Regions from separate parts of the Methylobacterium sp. GC_Met_3 genome, predicted to be linked through region 2. Evidence: riboswitches for the same ligand, from Rfam matches in the RefSeq annotation. Region 2 holds a riboswitch; the other holds the start of a gene.
The links. A riboswitch is a leader RNA that binds a small molecule or an ion and turns the genes downstream of it on or off. The one in region 2 is predicted to bind thiamine pyrophosphate.
Positions count from the first base shown of each region.

Region 1: linked by a shared signal. The riboswitch ahead of thiC (phosphomethylpyrimidine synthase ThiC) and the one ahead of thiO (glycine oxidase ThiO) in region 2 are both predicted to bind thiamine pyrophosphate.

Region 1 covers NZ_JALNUL010000021.1:25,950-30,188, forward strand. Annotated here, with positions in the region: gene OXS27_RS20935 (hypothetical protein) at 1-466, shown strand, start outside; gene thiC (phosphomethylpyrimidine synthase ThiC) at 489-2,375, opposite strand; TPP riboswitch at 2,449-2,554, opposite strand; gene OXS27_RS20945 (alpha/beta hydrolase) at 2,719-3,546, shown strand; gene OXS27_RS20950 (restriction endonuclease) at 3,570-3,944, shown strand; gene OXS27_RS20955 (acyltransferase family protein) at 4,053-4,239, shown strand, end outside.
Region 2 covers NZ_JALNUL010000004.1:26,842-31,080, forward strand. Annotated here, with positions in the region: gene OXS27_RS07330 (glycosyltransferase) at 1-271, opposite strand, end outside; gene OXS27_RS07335 (TIGR02281 family clan AA aspartic protease) at 527-1,036, opposite strand; TPP riboswitch at 1,252-1,380, shown strand; gene thiO (glycine oxidase ThiO) at 1,478-2,668, shown strand; gene thiS (sulfur carrier protein ThiS) at 2,665-2,877, shown strand; gene OXS27_RS07350 (thiazole synthase) at 2,880-3,683, shown strand; gene OXS27_RS07355 (thiamine phosphate synthase) at 3,680-4,239, shown strand, end outside.

The DNA.
Region 1 (4,239 bases), on a different contig from region 2:
GGCGGCATCCCGGGCCCGTTTCATCGCGCGGCATTGGTGCGCGATCGCGGAGCGCCTCGAGATCATGCATCAGCGTGGCCTGGTCGAAGAGTCGCGGGACCGCTTCATCATCGTCGCGTTGCGCGGCGCGCCTCAGCGCTACGTGCAGTGCATCTACCACGATCGCGACACACGGATGTTCTGCGAGGCCTCGTCCGGCGCCTACGGTCCAACCGGCGAAGGGCGGCTGCGGCTCGACCCGGCCGAGCGCGCGGCTCTGAACGCGCTCGGCTATGTCCAGGCGAGCCCGCGCAAGAACTTCGCCCGCGAGGTCGAAATCGGGGACCCGCCGGATGTCACCATCGCGGCGGATCTGATGCTCGCGGCTTTGCACGACGGCTACGGTGCCGGCCCGGGATCCGTCATCGAGATCCAGGCTCCCTCCGGCGACGATCCGATCGCTGCCTGTGGCACGCCCGCATCCTGAACGGACCGGGCGTGCCGTCGCCTCACTCGGCGGCGTCGACGTAGAGGTTCCCGCCTTCGGCCAGGAATTCCTGCGACTTCGCCTTCATGCCGGCTTCGGCCTCGGCCTTGGTCATCACGGGCGCCGCACCCACGACCTCGCCGGCCTCCTCCATCGCCAGCACCTCGGCGCGCAGGTCCTGCGTGATCTTCATCGAGCAGAATTTCGGCCCGCACATCGAGCAAAAATGCGCGACCTTGTGGGCGTCCTTGGGCAGGGTCTCGTCGTGGTAGCGGCGGGCCGTATCCGGATCGAGGCCCAGGTTGAACTGGTCCTCCCAGCGGAAGTCGAACCGGGCGCGGCTCAGCGCATCGTCGCGCAGCTGCGCGGCCGGGTGGCCCTTGGCGAGGTCGGCGGCGTGGGCAGCGATCTTGTAGGTGATCACGCCGGTCTTCACGTCGTCCCGGTCGGGCAGGCCGAGATGCTCCTTCGGGGTGACGTAGCAGAGCATCGCGGTGCCGAACCAGCCGATCATCGCGGCGCCGATGCCGGAGGTGATGTGGTCGTAACCGGGGGCGATGTCGGTGGTCAGCGGGCCGAGGGTATAGAACGGCGCCTCGCCGCACTCCCTCAGCTGCTTCTCCATGTTGACCTTGATCTTGTGCATCGGCACGTGGCCGGGGCCCTCGATCATCACTTGGCAGCCCTTGTCCCAGGCGACCTTGGTCAGTTCGCCCAGGGTCTCGAGCTCGCCGAACTGCGCGGCATCGTTGGCGTCGGCGATCGAGCCGGGGCGCAATCCATCGCCCAGCGAAAACGACACGTCGTAGGCCCGCATGATGTCGCAGATCTCGTCGAACCGCTCGTAGAGGAACGATTCGCGGTGCCCGGCGAGGCACCAGCGGGCCATGATCGAGCCACCGCGCGAGACGATGCCGGTGACGCGTCGGGCGGTCAGCGGCACGTGGGCGAGGCGCACGCCGGCATGGATGGTGAAGTAGTCGATGCCCTGCTCGGCCTGCTCGATCAGGGTGTCCTTGAACACCTCCCAGTCGAGCTTGAGCGGATCGCCGCCGACCTTCTCCAGTGCCTGGTAGATCGGCACCGTGCCGATCGGAACCGGGCTGTTCCGGATGATCCACGAGCGGATGTTGTGGATGTTGCGCCCGGTCGACAGGTCCATGACCGTGTCGGCGCCCCAGCGGATCGACCAGACCAGCTTCTCGACCTCTTCGGCGGCCGACGAGGTCACAGCCGAGTTGCCGATATTGGCGTTGATCTTGACCAGGAAATTCCGGCCGATCGCCATCGGCTCCAATTCGGTGTGGTTGATGTTGGCCGGGATGATCGCGCGGCCCCGGGCGATCTCGTCGCGGACGAATTCGGGGGTGATGAAGGGCGGCACCGAAGCGCCGAAGCTCTGGCCGTCGGCGAGCGTGGCCTCAGCGCCCTCCAGCATCTGCTCGCGGCAGGCGTTCTCGCGGTGGGCGACGTAGATCATTTCCTCGGTGATGATTCCGGCGCGGGCGAACTCGTACTGCGTCACCTTTTGGCCGGGCGCCGCCTTGCGGATGGTCCGCTCGGCGGGGCAGGGGGCCACGAGCTTGTCGCCGGCAAAACCGTTATCCTCCGGCTTGACCGCCCGGGGCTCGACCGCCGCGTAGCCGCGGGCCGCGATCCAGGGCTCGCGCACGCCGGTCAGGCCGGCGCTGAGGTCAATGCGTACGTCGGTTTCTGTGTAGGGGCCCGACGGGTCGTAGACCCGCACCGGTGCTTCCTTCGGGTCGGAGAGGGCGATCTCACGATAGGGCACACGGATGTCCGAGCGGCCGGCCGGGCTCGCATAGACCTTGCGCGATCCGGTGACCGGACCGGTGGTCACGGCCTCGGGGTTGCCTGTCACGTCCTTGGGGCGAACGGGTGCGTTCATCGTGGGCCTCTCCTCGCTTCGGAGCGGTCCGGTCCACGCGATGGGTGAGATGAGAGAGCCGGCCGCGAGGCGCGCAGCCGCAGGTTCCCGTCCCTCCGCCGGTATGAGCCGGATCAGGTTCAAGGGTCAGGGCCGGATGCCCAATCTCAGCCCCCTGCGGGGCTCCCCTCGGAACGATTCAAGACTCACGGTTGCCGGTGCCTTTGTCAATGCTGCATAAAACGTCCGAACGACATCCGCTCCGGATGGTCTGGCAGCGTTCCAAGCGGCCCCGATTGCAAGGGCGACCCGGGCGGGCCTAGGGGAGGGCACTCACGCCAAACGCTGCTCACCGCCGTTTCGAATGCGCCTTCTCGCCGCTCTCGTGCTTACCGTACTGCTGCTCTCCGGCTTGGCGCTTGCCGCGCTCGCCCTTGGGCAACGCCGCTTTCTCTATCCGGGCGCCTATCATCCACCGCCCCTCGCGCCGGTGCCGCCGGAGGTCGCGCCGATCACGATCGCCACCAGCGACAGGGAAACCCTGCACGCTCTTTGGCGCGCGCCGCGGCCAGGTTGCGGCATCGTGGTCAGCTTTCACGGCAACGGTGGTCGCCCGGAACCGCATGCAGCGCGCTTCTCTGCAGACCCCTGGCGGGCGGGCGGCTGGGGCCTGCTGACCCCGGCCTATCGCGGTTATCCGGGTTCGACCGGCCATCCCAGCGAAGACGGCCTGATCCGCGACGGTCTGGCCGCCGTGGCGGAGGCGGCGGCGCGGGCGCCGGGTGCGCCGATCCTGCTGCACGGCCATTCCCTCGGGGCAGCCATCGCGGTCGCGGTCGCCGAGCGTTATTCCGCGATCGGGCTCTACCTTGAGGCGCCGTTCGACTCGATGACCCACACGGTGCGGCTGCATGCCCCGCTGGCACCATCCTGGCTCCTGCGCGACACCTACCGCTCGGATCTGCGCATCCGTTCCGGGACGGCGCCGGTCCTGATCGTCCAGGGCCGCGACGATCCGGTGGTGCCGGCCAAGCTTGCTTTGGCGCTCGCTGCCGCGGCCGGACCCCGGGCGCGGATCGAGCTGGTACCGGGCGATCACGTCTCCATCCTGGGCCTCCGGGATCGCGAGGCAGAAGCTACGTTCGGCGCGCGTGTCGGCGGGGGCTGCGCGGCGGCCGAGACGGCGGGGTAGTGGGCGGATGAAGGAGGGCGTGCGTGGTCGGACGGCGGTCCCGGCGCTGGAATGCCGATGATCCCGCGCAGCCGGGCGACGCCGCGCGGGTCGATCCGGTCTGCCCGCTCTGCGAGAGGCCGATCCCACCGCGCGCCCGCTCCAGCCTCCACCATCTGACGCCCAAGCTGAAGGGTGGAACCCATCGTGGCACCGTCCGGCTGCACCAGATCTGCCACTCGGCGATCCACGCCCGCTACAGCGAAGCAGAGATCGCCAACCGGCTCGCCGAGGTCGATGCGCTGCGTACCGATCCGGAGATCGCCCGGTTTCTCGCCTGGGTCCGCGGCAAGCCCGACGATTTTCATGCCGCCACGCGCATGACCCGCGACCGGCGGACCTCGCGCCGCAAGATCTGAGCGGCGAATATTTACGAAGTCTTGGCTACGTCGGCAGATCGATTGTGCCTCGAATCTTGCCGTCAACCACATGGGGTCCAGGATCATCCCTGTATCGGGGATGCGATGATGGCCGGAGCAGCAGACGCACGGGATCGACTGGCCTGGGTCGATATCGCCAAGGGGATCTGCATCCTCCTGGTCGTGATGATGCATGCCGTGACGGGCACCGGCGACGCCATGGGCGGGGAGGGATTCCTCCACCCGGTGGTCGCCTTCGCGAAACCGTTCCGGATCCCGGACTTCTTCCTGCTGT
Region 2 (4,239 bases):
TGATCAGCACGTAATCCCCGTGGCGCCGGGCGAGCTTCAGGGCCTCGTTCCGGTTCGTGGCGAAATCGACCCAGGGCCGCTCGACGAGGGCGCCCGGCATATCGGCCATCGCCGTGCGGATGATGTCCTGGGTCCCGTCCGTGGATCCGGTATCCACGATGATCCAGTGATCGATAATCGGCCGAACCGAATCCAGACACCGACGGATAACGTGGGCCTCATCCTTGACGATCATCGACAGACAGATCGTAGGCCCGGGTTTTTTCTTCATCGAACTGTCCCGCACGTCGATTTCGATGGTCAATCGCAATCACCAGCGCACATAACATGGCGCATCGGACGCGCAAAACGACCGAAGATCCACGATTAATAAATTGTTTATACTTATAGATCGGCAAAAAATGATTTTCTGAAGTCGATCATATAGACAGATACTGCGATAAAGCTCGTTTTTATCAGCCACATACCATGCACGTCTTCGCGCTGATGCGAGGCGGAAGGCAACGTGAGGACGCGTCCTGGTCGGTCAACCTCGGAGCGTCATCGTGCTGCCGGCAACGCTGAACTCACGCAGGCGCCCGAGGAACGACATCCCCAGCAGGCTGGTCGCGAGGAGCCCCCGCGGGATCACCACCGCCTCCACGTCCCGCACCGTGATCGATCCGATCTGCACCACCGCGATCCGGATCGGTGCGACCCGGACCCGACCGTTCGCCGTGTTCCAGACGCGGGTGAAATCCGCGGGGCCGACCCGGATCCCGATGCGTGCCGCATCCTCCTCGGAGAAGGCGCAGGCGCTCGCACCGGTATCCACCATCATCGGCAGCGTACGGCCGTCCAGCAGGGCCTGGACGAAGAAATGGCCGTTGCGGCCAGCCTGAAGCGCGACGCCCGACGTCACGGCGTCGTCGAGGGCCGGCCCCGTCTGGGACGCGACGAGCAGGGCGGCCGGCACGGGGCGGAGGCTCTCACGCAGCTTCTGCACGGCCGTGACACCCAGGAAGCCGAGTGTGCAGACGAGCAGGATTGTGCGCACGCGGGTCAGCCTGTGGATGGGGGTGCAGCCGTTGGGCGATGAGACCCCGGACCCATGAAGGGATCGTGCGCGGGACCTGACGCCGGCGCCGTGGGGTGCCGATTCCGCGCGGCGTGGTGTCCGGACCATGACCGGAACCCGGCTGTTTTCGCCGTAAGACCGGTCGTCGCCCCGGCGGCGGGGTTGACCGGCGGCAGGCGGGCAACCAGATCTATGCCTGTTCCAGGGAGATCCCCGGCAAGGGGCTGAGAAACCGCTGGCACGTCCGTCAGGACCTGCGGCGCGGAAATCCTTCGAACCTGATCCGGCTCATACCGGCGTAGGGATTGGACCGCGGCCGCCCGACAGGCAGGCCACAGCTTCGCACCGAAGCACCTGGCCCGATCTCCACGTTGGAATCTTGTGGAGAGACGCGTGTCCCTGGACCGCCCCCCGTCACCGATCGGACAACGCCGCGGCCCCTCGGGCGCACGCGAGCAGGTCCATCTTCCCGACGCCACCGACATCGCGATTGTCGGCGGCGGGCTGATCGGCCTGTCGATCGCGTGGCGGCTCGCCCGCGCCGGCCGTTCCGTGACCGTGCTGGAGCGCGAGACGATCGGCGCGGGCGCGAGCCTCGCGGCCACCGGGATGCTGGCGCCGGCCGCCGAACACGAGCCCGGCTCCGATCCGCTGCTGCCGCTCGCCCTGGACTCGCTCCGGCGCTGGCCGGCCTTCCGCGATGCCCTGGAGGCCGATGCGGGCCTGTCGATCGACTACCGGCCGGACGGCACGCTGGTCCTGGCGGTCGGCCGCGACGAGGTCGAGCGCCTGCGCTTCCGCTACGATCTCCAACGCCGCTCCGGGCTCGACGCGACGTGGCTGCCGGGCAGCGAGGTCCGGCGCCTGGAGCCCGGCCTGCGCCCTTCGATCACCGCCGGCGTTCACTGCCCGATGGACCATCAGGTCGATCCGTGCCGGGTGATGGCCGCTTTGGCGGAGGCCTGCCGTCGGGCCGGCGTCAGCCTGATCGAGCACGCCCCGGTGACCGCCCTCGACTGGTCGGGGGGCCGCGTCGCGGGCCTCCGCGTCGGCGAGCACGCCATCCGGTGCGGGACCGTGATCCTGGCCTCGGGCGCCTGGAGCGGGGAGGGTGGGCTGCTGCCGGAAACCCTGTCGCTGCCGGTGCGGCCCCTGAAGGGCCAGTCCCTGGCCCTGCGCACCACGCGCCGGACGGGCACGCTCGGCCGGATGGTCTGGACCGAGCAGGTCCACATGGCGCCGAAGAGCGACGGCCAGCTCATCGTCGGCGCCACCGTTGAGGATTGCGGCTTCCGCCCCGGCGTCACCGCGGGCGGCCTCTACGCGCTGCTCGAAGGCGCGCGCCGGGTCCTGCCGGGGATCGAGGAGATGGACGTCGAGGCCGTCTGGAGCGGCTACCGGCCGACCTCGGACGACGACGCGCCGATCATCGACACGCTGGCGCCCGGCCTTGTCGCCGCCACCGGCCATCATCGCAACGGCTATCTGCTGGCCCCCGTCACCGCCGATGCCGTGGCCGAACTGGTGACGGACGGCGCATTGCCCGAGGTGGCCCGTCCCTTCACCCGGGCGCGGTTCGCTCAGGCCGAGCCCTGGAGGGCCTCGGCATGAAGCTGTTCATCAACGGCGAGCCGCGCGAGCGCGACGCCGGGACCGTGGACGCCCTGTTTCGCCAGGAGGCGGAGGAAAGCGGCATCGAGAGCCCGCAGGGCGTCGCCATTGCGCTGAACGGCCGGGTGCTCCGCCGCCGGGACTGGGGCGAGACCCCGGTCGCCGAGGGCGACCGCGTCGAGATCGTCCGCGCCATGCAGGGAGGTTGACCATGGACCAGAGCGTCACGCCGCTGCGCCCCGATCCGGAGGCCGACAGCTTCACCATCGCCGGGGTGAGCTTGTCGTCCCGATTGTTCATCGGCACCGCCGGTTATCCCACACAGGCGATCATGCGCGACGCCGTCGCGGCGAGCGGAGCCGAGGTGGTGACCGCCTCGATCCGCCGGGTCTCGCTTCAGGGCCACGGCTCGGACACGGTGACGCTGCTGAAGGGCAGGCGCTTCCTGCCGAACACCGCCGGCTGCGAGACCGCCCGCGACGCGATCATGACCGCCGAACTCGCCCGTGAGGCGTTGGACACCAACTGGATCAAGGTCGAGGTGATCGGCGACCGTGAGACCCTGTACCCGGATGTCGTCGAGTTGATGGAGGCCTGCCGCCACCTCGTGGACGACGGCTTCGTGGTCCTGCCCTATTGCAACGACGACCCGATCGTCTGCCAGCGCCTGGAGGATCTCGGCTGCGCCGCCGTGATGCCGATGGGCTCGCTGATCGGCTCCGGGATGGGGGTGGCCAACCCGGCCAATCTCGAGCTGATCTGCCGCCGGGCCAAAGTGCCCGTGGTGGTCGATGCCGGGATCGGCACGGCGTCGGATGCGGTGATCGCCATGGAGCTCGGGGCGTCCGCCTGCCTGATCAACACCGCGGTCGCCAAGGCCGACGACCCGGTGCGCATGGCCCGTGCCATGGGCCGGGCCGTGGCGGCCGGGCGCGACGCGTACCTGGCCGGACGCATCCCGCGGCGCGGACGGGCCGAGCCGTCGAGCCCACAACTCGGCCTCGTCGGCTCGTGAGGAAGCTCCCGTCGCCGCTGCTGGCGGTGACGGACCGGCACGGCCACGCGCGGCCGCTCGCCGAGACCGTCCAGGCGATCCTGGACGGCAGCGGCCGCTGGATCTGGTTCCGCGACCGCGACCTGGAGCCCGAGGCCCGATTGCGGCTCGGTGAGGCCGTGGCCGAGCGTGTAAGGGCGGCGGGCGGGATCCTGACAGTCGGGGCCGATGTCGCTCTGGCCCGGGCGCTCGGCGCCGACGGAGTGCATCTCGGCGGCGGCTCGGATGCGGAGGCGATCGCCGCTGCACGGGACGCGCTGGGAACGGAGTCGCTGATCGGGGTATCGGCTCATGCGCTGCAGGAGGTTGTGCAGGCCGCGGCGGCCGGCGCCGATTACGTGACGCTCAGCCCGATCTTTCCGACTGCGAGCAAGCCGGGCTACGGACCGACCCTCGGCCCCGACGGGATCGCCGCCGCACGACGTGCGAGCCTCCCGGTCGTGGCACTCGGCGGTATCGGACCCGACTCGGTCGCTGTGTGTCGGGAGGCCGGAGCGGCGGCCGTCGCCATCATGGG